3 regions of the Streptomyces chlorus genome follow, and region 2 is predicted to be linked to each of the others. Evidence: riboswitches for the same ligand, from Rfam matches in the RefSeq annotation. Region 2 holds a riboswitch; each other region holds the start of a gene.
What was found. Region 2 has a riboswitch for cobalamin ahead of ACFPZI_RS13625 (cobalamin biosynthesis protein). Riboswitches for the same ligand answer to the same signal wherever they lie in the genome.

Region 1 (4,428 bases), on a different contig from region 2:
GGCGGTGGCCGCCTCGACGGTGGCGGCGGCGATGCCCGGCCAGCTGAAGACGGTCTCGACCAGCAGGGCGCCGGTGATGAGTTCGGGTACGCGGGAGCCGATCAGGGTGAGGACGGGCAGGAGTCCTGAGCGCAGGGCGTGGCCGAGGAGCACGGTGCGTTCGCCGAGGCCGCGGGCGCGGGCGCCGCGTACCGGGTCCTCGGCGAGCGCGTCGCCGACGCCCTGGCGGACGTAGAGGGTGAACCAGGGCAGTTGGGAGACGGCGAGGACGCCGGCGGGGAGGATCAGGTGGCGTGCGACCTGTCCGGCGGTGACGTGTTCGCTGCCGGTGTCGGTGAGGCCGCCGGCCGGGAGGACGTCCAACTGGAGGGCGAAGAGCCAGACGGCGAGCAGGGCGATCCAGAAGACCGGCGCGGCTTCCAGGGAGTACGCGAGGGAGGTGACCGTACGGTCGAGGAGTGAGCCGGGGCGGCGGGCGGCGAGCACGCCGAGCAGGGTGCCGAGGAGGATGGCGACGGCGAACGCGACGGCGCACAGCAGCGTCGACCACACGATCCGTTCGCCGATCGCGTCGGCGACCGGTTGCCGTAGCACGCTGGACTGGCCGAGGTCGCCGGTGACGGCGGAGGTCAGCCACTCCCACCAGCGGGCGGCGAAGGGACGGTCCACGCCGAGGTTGTCCCGGAGCCGGTCCAGGGTTTCCTGGTCGGCGCCGAGGGCTGCGGTGCCGGCGTAGGCCTTGACGGGGTCGAAGGGGGAGGCGGCGGCGATGGCGAACACACCGAAGGTGACGACGAGGAGGACGGGCACGGCGAGCAGGGCCCGTCGTGCCACGAGGTGGGCCATCGGTGCCCAGGGCAGGGGGGTCACTTCTTGGGCTTCTTCGGCTGCCAGGCCTCGGCGTTCCACCAGGGGCCGCTGGCGAAGCCGTGCTCGTGCGGTTCGACCTGCGTGGTGAGGCCTTCCCATCGGTCGGCGAGGACGTAGAGGTGGTCGATGTGGGTGAGGAAGGTGTAGCCGGGGTTCTTGACGAGTGCGCGCTGGAGGTCGTCGTAGGCGGCCTTGCGGTCGTCGGGGTCCTGGCTGCGGCGGCCGGTGTCGAGGGCCTTGTCGACGGCGGGGTTGTCGTAGTGGGGCATGTTGTTGAAACCGTCGCCGGCGAGGGAGGAGTGCAGCAGGGTGTAGAGGCCGAAGTCGGGGTCGCCGGTGCTGCCGAAGCCGGCGAGGACGGCGTCCTTGCCCATCCGGGGTTCGATGACCTCCCAGGTGGCGCCCTCGACCTTGACGTCGATGCCGGCCTTCTTGGCGTCGGAGGCGTAGGCGAGGGCGTGGTCCTGGCGGACCTTGTCGCCGGAGGGGTAGAAGAGGGTGAAGGCGGCCCGGACGCCGTCCTTGGCGCGGATGCCGTCCTTGCCGGCCTTCCAGCCGTCGCGGTCGAGGATCTTCCGGGCCTCGGCGAGGTCCTGGGGGCGTTCGACGTCCTTGGTGTACCAGGGGTCGTCCAGGGGCAGCGGGCCGTAGGCGGGGCGGCCGGCTCCGTCGAGGATCTTGTCGACCATGGCCCGACGGTCCACGGCGAGGTCGAGGGCGCGGCGGACGGCGGTGTCGCCGGTGACCTCGTTCGCGGTGGGGAGGGTGACGGCGCGGAAGTCGTAGGTGGTGGCCTGGTACGTGGTGCGGCCGTCGTCGTTCTTGAAGGTGGCGGCGAGGTTGGGCGGGAGGGTCGCGCCGTCGAGGTCGCCGGAGCGCAGCCGGGTGGCTCGGACGTCGTCGTCGGCGATGACCGCCATGGTGAGCTTCTTCACCTTCGGGGCGCCGCCCCAGTAGTCCGGGTTCGCCTTGAAGGTGAGCTTCTCACCCTTGCTCCAGCCGGTGAGGACGTACGGTCCGGTGCCGACCGGCTCGGTGTTGAAGGCGCCGGTGTTGGGGTCCTGCTCGCCGGCGATGTGCTCGGGGACGATGGGCAGGACGGTGCGGGCGGCGAAGGCCGCGTACGGGTACTTGAGGGTGAAGACGACCTTGTCGTCGCCGTCCGCGCGGACCCGCTCGACGGCGTCCAGTTCGCTCTTGGCGGTGTTGTTGGTCTTGTCGTCGAGCACCGTTTCGTACGTGTAGACGACGTCCTCGGCGGTGAGGGGTTCGCCGTCGCTGAACTTCACGCCGGAGCGGAGGGTGTAGGTGTAGGTGCGGCCGTCGTCGGCGATCTCGGGGAGCGCCTTGGCCAGGGCGGGCTTCAGTTTCAGGTCGGCGTCCCGGGCGAGCAGCCCGTCGAAGACCTTGGAGTTGCCGTCCTTGCCGTAGCCGAGCAGGGGGCTCAGGGTGTCGGGCTCGGAGGGGACTCCGATCACCACGGACTCGGCGGACCCGCCGCCCGTACCGGCGTCCGAGCCGCCGGTCGGCGCCGAGCAGGCGGCGACCGCGGCGGCCATGGTCGCCGCGAGGGCGGTACCCCGTATTCGTCGGATGGTCATCGAATCTCACACCTCTGCTGCCCGGAACTCGTTGTTGCATATTAGTTGCAGCTGGGCTCTGCCCAGGACCCCCTCCCCCCATTCCCGCGCTGGGGTGAACGGCGCCGAAAGGGTGCCGCCCGCGCGCCCGCCGATGTGCGACCTGCGTGCCGTGGTGGTCAGGACCGCGGATGTGCGCCGGGGCGAGAGCCGCGGAACGCCGTGCGCGCGCCCCCCTGGGGCGGCTTGTCAGGTGCCTGGACCTGGGTCTACTGTCACCACGCCTTGGTGAACGGGAAATCCGGTGCGATACCGGTGCGGCCCTCGCCACTGTGATCGGGAAGTCCGGCTCCGGCCCCTGGTCCTGTCCCCCCGACAGGACCGACGGGCAGCCACTGGGTCCACCTGGGACCCGGGAAGGCGGAGTTCGGGCGGTGGTACCCGTCAGCCAGGAGACCGGCCAAGGCGCGTCAACCATCCACGAGGTGCTGGAGAGGGTCTGCTGAGCCATGCACATTGCCGAGGGTTTTCTGCCACCGGTGCACGCGGTCGCCTGGGGCGCCGCGGCGGCGCCGTTCGTCGTCCACGGAGCCCGGTCGCTCATCCGTGAAGTCAAGGAACATCCCGAGAACACGCTGCTGCTCGGCGCCTCGGGAGCGTTCACCTTCGTCCTGTCCGCGCTGAAACTGCCCTCGGTGACGGGGAGTTGCTCCCACCCCACCGGCACCGGCCTGGGCGCCATCCTGTTCCGGCCGCCGGTCATGGCGGTACTGGGCACCATCACCCTGCTGTTCCAGGCCCTGTTGCTCGCCCACGGCGGGCTGACCACGCTGGGCGCCAACGTCTTCTCGATGGCGATCGTCGGTCCGTGGGCGGGGTACGGCGTGTACCGGCTGGCGCGCCGGTACGGGGCGCCGCTGATGGCCGCGGTGTTCTGCGGCGCGTTCGTCGCCGACCTGTCCACGTACTGCGTGACGAGTGTGCAGCTGGCGCTCGCGTTCCCCGACCCGGGGAGTGGATTCCTGGGCGCGCTCGGGAAGTTCGGCTCCATCTTCGCCCTGACGCAGATCCCGCTCGCGGTGAGCGAGGGGCTGCTGACGGTGCTGGTGATGCGCCTGCTGGTGCAGTCCAGCAAGGGCGAACTGACCCGGCTCGGCGTGCTGGTGGCCGGAAAGCGGGCCGCGACGGCGGCGGAGGCCGGAACGGAAACAGAGTCGGGGACGACAACAGAGTCGGGGACGACCGGGGCGGTGGCGCGATGACCAGGAACGCGAAGATCAACACGCTGCTGCTGCTCGCCGTGGCCGCGCTCGCGGTGCTGCCGCTGGTGCTCGGGCTCGGCGATCACAAGGAGGAGCCGTTCGCGGGCGCGGACGGCGAGGCGGAGACCGCGATCACCGAGATCGAACCGGACTACGAGCCGTGGTTCTCGCCGCTGTACGAACCCCCTTCCGGTGAGATCGAGTCGGGGCTCTTCGCCCTCCAGGCCGCCGTCGGCGCGGGCGTCCTGGCGTACTACTTCGGGGTGCGGCGCGGGCGTCGGCAGGGTACGGAAGGGGTGCGGCGGCAACTGCGGGAGACCGGAGCGGACTTGAGTACCGGCACCGGCACCGGCGTGGGCATCGGCGCGGGCCCCGACGAGGCGGTCTCCCCCGGATCCCGGTCCTGACCGGCCGTGCTGCCGATCGACGCGGCGGCGCACAGCAGTCGCTGGCGCCGCCGTCATCCCGTGGACAAGGCCGTGCTCGGACTGGGGCTCACCGTGCTCGCGATCTCCCTGCCGCCCTGGCCGGGCGCGGCCCTGGTGCTGCTGACCGCGCTCGCGGTGCTGCTGGGCCCGGCGGGGGTGCCGGGGCGGCGGCTGTGGCGCGCCTACCGGGTGCCGCTGGGCTTCTGCGTCACCGGGGCGCTCCCGCTGCTGGTGCAGGTGGGCGGGCCGGACGGGTTCGTGTCTCCGGCCCCCGAAGGGCCGCTGCGC
Region 2 (4,428 bases):
AGCGGGAGTTCGTCGACGAGCGTGGAGACGGCCGTCGCGTGCACGGCGTGCGTGTGCACCACCGCGCGGGCGCCGGTCGTGCGGTACACCGCGAGATGCAGGGGCAGTTCGCTGGTCGGGACCAGGGTGCCGAGGACCTGCCGGCCGGTGAGGTCGACGCCGGTGACGTCGTCCGGCGTCAGCCGGTCGTAGGGCACTCCCGACGGTGTGACCAGCACGGTCTCCCCGACCCGCACCGAGACGTTGCCGGAGGTCCCGACGACGAGCCCGTCCGAGACGGTCCGGCGGGCCGCCCCGACGAGGGTGGTCCAGGCACGCGCCTCCTCGCCGCTCACGGCTCTGTCCTGCCGCTCCCTCACGCGCTGCGGGCGGTCCTCGGCGCGTGCTGCGCCCTCCGCGCCCCGCCGGTCCCCCTGTCGCTCAGTCATGCCGCGATCCTGCCGGGTGACCGAGATCTCTTCAACGGCGTCTCGTCGGCTCCCTCGACTGCCCTCGACTGCCCTCGGCCGCCCTCGGCCGCCCTCGGCCGCCCTCGGCTCACTGTGGAGCAGTCGGCTTCATCACAGTCACCCTGTCGCCCATTCCAGTTCATCTTCCGTTCATCCAGGTTACCTACGTTCAACGCGCCAATGACTTCGAACGATTGCCTGGGTAAATGGAAAGCTTCTCGCTGATCCTCGCGATTGTGGTGGTAACCGCACTCGCGTTTGATTTCACGAACGGTTTCCACGACACCGCGAACGCGATGGCGACGACCATTTCGACCGGTGCCCTCAAGCCCAAGGTCGCGGTGGCGATGTCCGCCGTGCTCAACCTGGTGGGCGCCTTCCTCTCCGTGGAGGTCGCCAACACGATCTCCAAGGGCCTCGTCGACGAGGCCGGCATCCGTCCCGAGGTCATCTTCGCCGCACTGGTCGGCGCGATCCTCTGGAACCTCCTGACCTGGCTGGTCGGTCTGCCGTCCAGCTCCTCGCACGCCCTGATGGGCGGCCTGATCGGCGCCACCGTCGCCTCGGCGGGCTTCGGCGCGGTGCACGGCGACGTCCTGGTCACCAAGGTGCTGATCCCCGCGATCGTCGCGCCGCTGGTCGCCGGCCTGGCCGCGATGTTCGCGACCCGGCTGACCTACCGCATGGGCCGCAAGTCGGCCGACAGCAAGGCCTCCGAGAAGGGGTACCGGGCCGGACAGATCGCCTCCGCCGGTCTGGTCTCCCTGGCCCACGGCACCAACGACGCCCAGAAGACGATGGGCATCATCACCCTGGCTCTGGTCGCCGGCGGCACCCTCGCCCCGGACTCCGACCCGCCGATGTGGGTCATCCTCTCCGCGGGCATCGCCATCGCGCTCGGCACCTACCTCGGCGGCTGGCGCATCATCCGCACCATGGGCAAGGGCCTGACCGACCTCCAGCCGCAGCAGGGCTTCGCCGCCCAGACCAGCGCCGCGACGGTCATCCTGGCCTCCTCCCACCTCGGTTTCTCCCTGTCCACCACGCACTCCGTCTCCGGTTCCGTGATGGGTGCGGGCCTGGGCCGCAAGGGCGGCGTGGTCCGCTGGTCGACGGCCACCCGGATGTTCGTCGCCTGGGGCCTGACGCTGCCGGCGGCGGCCCTGGTCGCGGCGATCGCCGAGTGGGTCTGCGGCTTCGGCAGCTGGGGCACCGCCCTCGTCGCCGTCTTCCTGATCGCCTCCAGTGCGGCGATCTGGAAGATCTCCCGGCGCGAGGTCGTCGACCACACCAATGTCAACGTCACTGACGCCACTGACGCCACTGACGCCACTGACGAGGAGCAGAGCGGCGTCGTGACCGCGGCCATGGCCGCGGTGGCGCCCCCGCCGGCGAGCCCCGCGGCCGAGGAGCTCTCGGCCACCATCCCGGCCCCCACCGACCCGATGGCCCCTCCGGCCAGGACCACGGTCTGACCCCGCAGGAAGACACGTAGGAGAAGAGCACCATGAAGATCGACTGGGCGGCCCTCGGTTCCGTCTTCGGCGTCAGCCTCGTGGTCACCGTGGCCCTGGTGGCTCTGTTCACCCTGGGCATTACCGGACTGTCCCGCCGTGAACGGGCCGCCGCCCAGGGCGAGTCCGCGGTCCTGGCGGTCACCGGCGCCTACGCCTGCTTCGCGGCCTGCGCGGCGGCGGTGACGTACGGGATCTATCTGATCATGGCCTGATGACTTCCTGACGGCTGCCTGATTCCGGGGCCGGGGCCCGGGCCGGCGTCCCGGTCGGGTTCATGCCGTCCGGCGGGCGGTGCGGGGCACGTTGCCTCCGTACCGCCCGTTTCGCGCTTCCCGGACCATCCGTCGACCGGACCCGGACCGCCTGCCGGCCGTTTCCGCTCCGCCCGTCACGCCGCGGAACCCCTCTGTGGGCCTCAGCACACTTCAGCCTCGCAGGTCAAAGGCAAGTTGACGGTTCTTCCGGACCGTGGTGAACTGCCGGAGCCATTACGGCGGCAGGAGAGGAAGCCGGTGTGAATCCGGCGCGGTCCCGCCACTGTCACCGGGGTGAACGACCCCGGGAGCCAGGAACTCCCACCGCCGGTCTCGTCGAACCAGGGCGTGGACACCCTGAGTGAGGACATACCGCCATGCCCGGCTGCCTGTTGAGGTCGACCAGCGATGCTCCGCCCCGGCTCGGGGCGGCCACTCCCACCGGATCCCTCACCGGCTGAACCCATGGGTGCCGATCGCGAGTTCGCGTACGGCGCCGCCGCCGGCCTTCTCGGCGACCTGTTTCTCGGCGATCCCCGCCGAGGGCATCCGGTCGCCGCTTTCGGGCGGGCCGCGGCTGCCGTGGAACGGGTTCTGTGGCAGGACGACCGGGGTCGGGGCGCGCTGCACACCGCCGTCTGCGTCGGCGGGGCCGTCGCTCTGGGGAGCCTGGCCGCCCGCCTCGTACGGTCCTCCCCCGCCGCCTCCGTCGCCCTGACCGGCGCGGCCACCTGGGCCGTCGTCGGAGGGACGTCGCTGGCCCGGGAGGCCCGCGCCATCGGGCGTGCCCTGCAGTCCGGGGACGTCGAGGCGGCGCGGGCGCGGCTGCCGCACCTGTGCGGGCGGGACCCGCAGGCGCTGGACGCCGAGGGGATCGCCCGCGCGGTCGTGGAGTCCGTCGCCGAGAACACCTCCGACGCCGTGGTGGGCGCCCTGGTGTGGGGGGCCGTCGCCGGTGTGCCGGGGCTGCTCGGGTTCCGGGCCGTCAACACCCTGGACGCCATGGTCGGCCACAAGTCCCCCCGCCATCTGCGGTACGGCTGGGCCTCCGCGCGCCTCGACGACGTCGCCGGGTGGCCCGGGGCGCGGCTGACCGCCGTACTCGCCGCGGTCGCGGGGCCGGATCCGCGGGGTGCCGTCCTGGCCTGGCGCGCGGATGCCGCGAAGCATCCGAGTCCCAACGCCGGGCCCGTGGAGGCGTCCTTCGCGGGCGCGCTCGGCGTGCGGCTCGGCGGGACGCTGTCCTACGCCGGGCGGGTCGAGCACCGCCCCGTCCTCAACAGCGGCGGCCGTGCCGTGACCGTGGCGGACATCGACCGCTCGGTACGGCTCTCGCGGCGCGTCGGCTGGCTGGCACTCGGCGTCGGCGCCGCCGCGCGCATCGGCGTACGAGCCGTTGTGCGGGCCGGCGTACGGGCCGGTGTGCGAGGCGTCCCGAAGGCGCGCGGAAAGGGGCGTACGGCATGACAGGCGGTATGACGGGCGGTATGACGGGCGGCGGCCTGCTGGTCGCCGGTACGACGTCGGACGCCGGCAAGAGTGTGGTGACCGCCGGGATCTGCCGGTGGCTGGTGCGGCAGGGCGTCAAGGTCGCGCCGTTCAAGGCGCAGAACATGTCGCTGAACTCGTTCGTGACGCGGGAGGGCGCCGAGATCGGGCGGGCGCAGGCCATGCAGGCCCAGGCCTGCCGGGTCGAGCCGACCGCGCTGATGAACCCGGTGCTGCTCAAGCCGGGCGGAGAGCGGAGCAGCCAGGTCGTGCTGCTGGGCGAGCCGGTCGGTGAGCTGAGCGCGCGCGGCTACCACGGTGGGCGGCAACAGCAGCTCCTGGGCACGGTGTTGGACTCGCTCGCACAGTTGCGGGCCACGTACGACGTGGTGATCTGCGAAGGGGCCGGCAGCCCGGCCGAGATCAATCTGCGGCGCACCGACATCGTCAACATGGGGATCGCCAGGAACGCCTCGCTCCCCGTCCTCGTCGTCGGCGACATCGACCGCGGCGGGGTCTTCGCCTCCTTCTTCGGCACCGTCGCGCTGCTGTCACGCGAGGACCAGGAGTTGGTCGCCGGCTTCCTGGTGAACAAGTTCCGGGGCGATGTGTCGCTGCTGGAGCCGGGCCTGGACATGCTGCACGGTCTGACCGGGCGGCACACCTACGGCGTGCTGCCCTTCCGGCACGGGCTCGGCATCGACGAGGAGGACGGACTGG
Region 3 (4,428 bases), on a different contig from region 2:
GCGTAGGCGTACATCGAGGAGAGCTTTCCGATGGTCGGCGTCTCCATGAACAGGTTCAGCGACTGCGACTGGTCCAGGAACGGGGTGCGGTCGGCGGCCATGTCGATCAGGGCGCGCTGCGGGATCTCCCACGCGGTGCGGTACAGCCCGCGCACCTCCTCGGGGATCCAGGTGAAGTCCCGCACCGAGCCGCCGGCCTCGCGCAGCGCCTCGCGGGTCCGCGCGTCCCACACGCCCAGCCGCTTCAGGTCGTTCACCAGATACGAGTTGACCTGGAGGAACTCACCGGACAGCGTCTCGCGCTTGAACAGGTTGGACACCTGCGGCTCGATGCACTCGTACACGCCCGCGATGGACGCGATGGTGGCGGTCGGCGCGATCGCCAGCAGCAGCGAGTTGCGCATGCCGACGGAGGCGATACGTTCGCGCAGCGCCGACCAGCGCTCGGGCCAGGTGAGTTCGGTGTCGTAGTGGTCGGGGTGCAGCACGCCCCGGGCGGTACGCGTGTGCTCCCAGGCCGGCAGGGGGCCGACGGGGTTCCCCGCTGTCCCGGAGCCCGTCGCGGGCGTCCGGGGGCGCGCGGCGAGGTCGGCGGAGGTCTCGTACGCGGCGAGCATGATGCGCTCGGCGATCCGGGTGGAGAGCCGCCGGGCCTTCGGGGAGTCGAAGGGCAGGCGCAGGGCGAAGAAGACGTCCTGGAGGCCCATCACTCCCAGCCCCACCGGGCGCCAGCGCGCGTTGGAACGGCCCGCCTGCTCGGTCGGGTAGAAGTTGATGTCCACGACCCGGTCGAGGAAGGTGACGGCTGTGCGCACGGTCTCGTCCAGCCGCTCCCAGTCCAGGTCACCGGCCGCCGGGTCGACGAGCGCGCCGAGGTTGACCGAGCCCAGGTTGCAGACCGCTGTCTCCCCGTCGCTGGTGACCTCGAGGATCTCCGTGCACAGGTTGGACGAGTGGACGACGTGGCCGGGCTCGGCGGTCTGGTTGGCGGTGCGGTTGGCGGCGTCCTTGAACGCCATCCAGCCGTTGCCGGTCTGGGCGAGGGTCCGCATCATGCGCCCGTACAGCTCCCGGGCGGGGATCGTCTTCCGCGCCAGGCCCGCGGCCTCGGCGGCCCGGTAGGCCGCGTCGAACTCCTCGCCCCACAGGTCGACCAGGTCCGGGACGGCGGACGGGGAGAACAGCGACCAGGCGGCGTCGGCGTCGACCCGGCGCATGAACTCGTCCGGCACCCAGTGCGCGAGGTTCAGGTTGTGCGTACGGCGGGCGTCCTCACCGGTGTTGTCGCGCAGCTCCAGGAACTCCTCGATGTCCGAGTGCCAGGTCTCCAGGTAGACCGCCGCCGCGCCCTTGCGCCGGCCGCCCTGGTTCACGGCGGCGACGGAGGCGTCCAGGGTCTTCAGGAACGGGACGATGCCGCCTGAGTGCCCGTTGGTGCCGCGGATCAGCGAACCCCGGGAGCGGATGCGGGAGTAGGCCAGGCCGATGCCGCCGGCGTGCTTGGAGAGGCGGGCCACCTGGTGGTAGCGGTCGTAGAGGGAGTCCAGCTCGTCCTTGGGGGAGTCGAGGAGGTAGCAGGAGGACATCTGGGGGTGTCGGGTACCGGAGTTGAACAGGGTGGGGGAGGAGGGAAGGTACTCCAGGCGGCTCATCAGGCCGTACAGCTCGGCGACTTCGTCCACCGCACGGGGGGTGCCGTTCTCGGCGAGACCGGCGGCGACCCGCAGCAGGAAGTGCTGCGGTGCCTCGACGACCTTGCGGGTGACCGGATGCCGCAGCAGATAGCGGCTGTACAGGGTGCGCAGCCCGAAGTAGCCGAAGCGGTCGTCCGCGCGGGGGTCGATCAGCGCGTCAAGACGGTCCGAGTGCAGCAGGACGAACTCGGCGGTCCGGTCCGCGATGAGGCCCTCGCGGTGCCCGGCAGCGATCGACGAGGTGAACGACGTGACACCCTGCGAGGCGGCCTCGGCGCGGATGCCGAGGGTCAGCAGGCGGGCGGCGAGCCGGGAGTGGACGGGATCCTCGGAGATGAGCCCGGCCGCCGCCTCGGTGGCCAGCTCGCGCAGCTCGGCCTCGTCCGCATGGGCGGACCGGCCGCGCAGCGCGGCGGCGGCGACCCGGCCGGGGTCGGCGTCGGGGAGATCGGCGGTCAGCTCGGTCAGGGTCCGCAGCAGCGCGGCACCGGGGCCGTCGCTCACGTCGACCGCTGAAGCAGGATCGGCTGGCGCGATGGTCACGTGGGGCTCTCCCTCGCTCGGCACGGGGCCTCGGCGAGGGCAGGGGGCAGCACACGAGCACGCGAACGTGCCTCGCGTCCACCGGCCCATTCCGCGAGGCCCGGACGTCAGGCACCCGGACCGGACGGCCGGGCGCACTGTCGGCAGGTCCTCGGACTAAGCCCGTGCGGGTACGCGGGAAACGCGAACACGCACAAGTACACCGTTGCGGGACAGTTCCGGATTCGCACCGGATTCCCCTGCGGCGACAGCGAGCACGAGCATACATCTTGTGTCGGGTTCTGTCGGCGGGCCCATATCTTGTGTCCCGGTGGGTGCTGCGGCGCAGGGCCGCGGTGGTGTCAGAGCGTCAGCTCATAGGTGAGCAGCGTGATGTCGTCCAGGTGCGGAACAGGGTTCCAGTCCCGCCCGGGGGAGCGGACGAAACCGAGACGCTCGTGGATGCGGTGGGCCGCACGCATCGTCCGCCGGGTCGACAGCACGATCCGTACGCACCCCTCCGTGGCCCGTGGCCCGTGCCCGGTCGGCACAGGCGCGGACGAGGGCCTTCCCCGACACCCCGGCGCCGGGCGGCGCGGGCGACCGCGAGCATCCGGATCTCCGCCTCGCCGGGCCCGGCCGTATCGGCCATCGGCCCGCCGCGCGGTACGAACGTCACCCCGCCCAGCACCCTTCCCGCGCCGCCCGCCTCCGCCGCCCCGGGACGCGCTCCGGTCCTCTCCACGGCGACCAGTACCTCGGCGGTCGTGGCCCGCCCGGCGACGTCCCTGAGCTCACCGAGGTACGCGTCGCTCTCCCGAAGCCGAGCAGCCCGTCGCGCGGACAGGCCTGCGCGGTGAGCTCACCGAGCTCCTCGAACTCGTACGGTTCCACCGGCCGGGTGACGATGTCCATGGGGCGAGTGTGCCCCGCGGGTACGACAACGGGCCGCCGGAGACATCCGCGGCCCGTTGTCGTACCCGCGTACCGCGTCAGTGCTTGCCGTCGGCGGCTGTGTCGGCTGTGTCGGCCGTGTCCAGGGGCAGCTCGGTGCTGACGCCCGGATCGCCCGCGTCCACCGTGTAGTCCTGCGGCCGGGTCTCGTCGATGCCCTCGGGCGCCTTGACGGCCCTCAGGACGAAGGTCAGGGCGATCGTGACCAGGGCATTGGTCACGAAGGCGGTGAGGCCGATGTAGCCGATCTCGCCGATACCCGGGATCTCCTTTGACGAGCCGCCGAAGTGCTTCTGCGTCGGCGAGGCCACCCCGTACGCCGCGACCGTGCCGTAGACCATGCCGACCGCCCAGCCCGCGAGCAGCGCCCAGCGGTGGAACCAGCGGGTGAACAGGCCGCCCACCAGGGCGGGGAAGGTCTGCAGGATCCAGATGCCGCCAAGGAGCTGGAAGTTGATGGCGACCGTCTTGTCCATGGTGAGGACGAAGGCCAGCGCACCCACCTTCACGAGCAGCGAGACCACCTTGGAGACCTTGGTCTCCTGCGCGGGTGTCGCGTCCGGCTTGATGAAGTCCTTGTAGATGTTGCGGGTGAACAGGTTCGCGGCGGCGATCGACATGATCGCCGCCGGCACCAGCGCCCCGATGCCGATGGCGGCGAAGGCCACGCCGGCGAACCAGGCCGGGAACATGTTCTCGAACAACTGCGGGATCGCCAGTTGCCCGTTGCTGACCTCGACCCCGGCCGCGATCGCCATGAAGCCGAGCAGGGCCAGCAGGCCCAGCATCAGTGAGTACAGCGGCAGGAGCGTGGTGTTGCGGCGGATCACTTCACGGCTGCGCGAGGACAGCGTCGCGGTGATCGAGTGCGGGTACATGAACAGCGCGAGCGCCGATCCCAACGCCAGCGTGGCGTACGTCCATTGCCCCGCCTCGCCCGGCACCAGCGAACCGCGCGGCGCGCCCGTGGCCGGGTTGGTCTCGCTGTACGCCTCGCTCGCCCTGGCGAAGATGTCGTCGAAGCCGCCCAGCTTGATCGGGATGTAGATGATCGCCACCGCGATCACGAGGTAGATCAGCGTGTCCTTCACGAACGCGATCAGCGCGGGGGCCCGCAGACCCGACGAGTACGTGTACGCCGCCAGCACACCGAAGGCGATCAGCAGCGGCAGGTCCTTGACGAACCAGTTGGTGTCCTCGCCGCCGCCGACACCCATCACGTCCAGCACGGCCTGGATGCCGACCAGTTGGAGCGCGA

Region 1: linked by a shared signal. The riboswitch ahead of ACFPZI_RS19420 (energy-coupling factor ABC transporter permease) and the one ahead of ACFPZI_RS13625 (cobalamin biosynthesis protein) in region 2 are both predicted to bind cobalamin.
Region 3: linked by a shared signal. The riboswitch ahead of ACFPZI_RS23945 (ribonucleoside-diphosphate reductase subunit alpha) and the one ahead of ACFPZI_RS13625 (cobalamin biosynthesis protein) in region 2 are both predicted to bind cobalamin.

Annotation. Positions count from the first base shown of each region.
Region 1 covers NZ_JBHSOA010000042.1:45,563-49,990, forward strand. The annotation lists gene ACFPZI_RS19410 (ABC transporter permease) at 1-846, opposite strand, end outside; gene ACFPZI_RS19415 (ABC transporter substrate-binding protein) at 867-2,471, opposite strand; cobalamin riboswitch at 2,699-2,929, shown strand; gene ACFPZI_RS19420 (energy-coupling factor ABC transporter permease) at 2,960-3,712, shown strand; gene ACFPZI_RS19425 (energy-coupling factor ABC transporter substrate-binding protein) at 3,709-4,119, shown strand; gene cbiQ (cobalt ECF transporter T component CbiQ) at 4,126-4,428, shown strand, end outside.
Region 2 covers NZ_JBHSOA010000025.1:448,960-453,387, reverse strand. The annotation lists gene ACFPZI_RS13640 (class II aldolase/adducin family protein) at 1-428, opposite strand, end outside; gene ACFPZI_RS13635 (inorganic phosphate transporter) at 656-1,924, shown strand; gene ACFPZI_RS13630 (hypothetical protein) at 1,957-2,178, shown strand; cobalamin riboswitch at 2,422-2,560, shown strand; gene ACFPZI_RS13625 (cobalamin biosynthesis protein) at 2,686-3,687, shown strand; gene ACFPZI_RS13620 (cobyric acid synthase) at 3,708-4,428, shown strand, end outside.
Region 3 covers NZ_JBHSOA010000053.1:24,235-28,662, reverse strand. The annotation lists gene ACFPZI_RS23945 (ribonucleoside-diphosphate reductase subunit alpha) at 1-2,237, opposite strand, end outside; cobalamin riboswitch at 2,363-2,501, opposite strand; partial or broken gene ACFPZI_RS23940 (GNAT family N-acetyltransferase) at 2,579-3,131, opposite strand; gene mctP (monocarboxylate uptake permease MctP) at 3,209-4,428, opposite strand, start outside.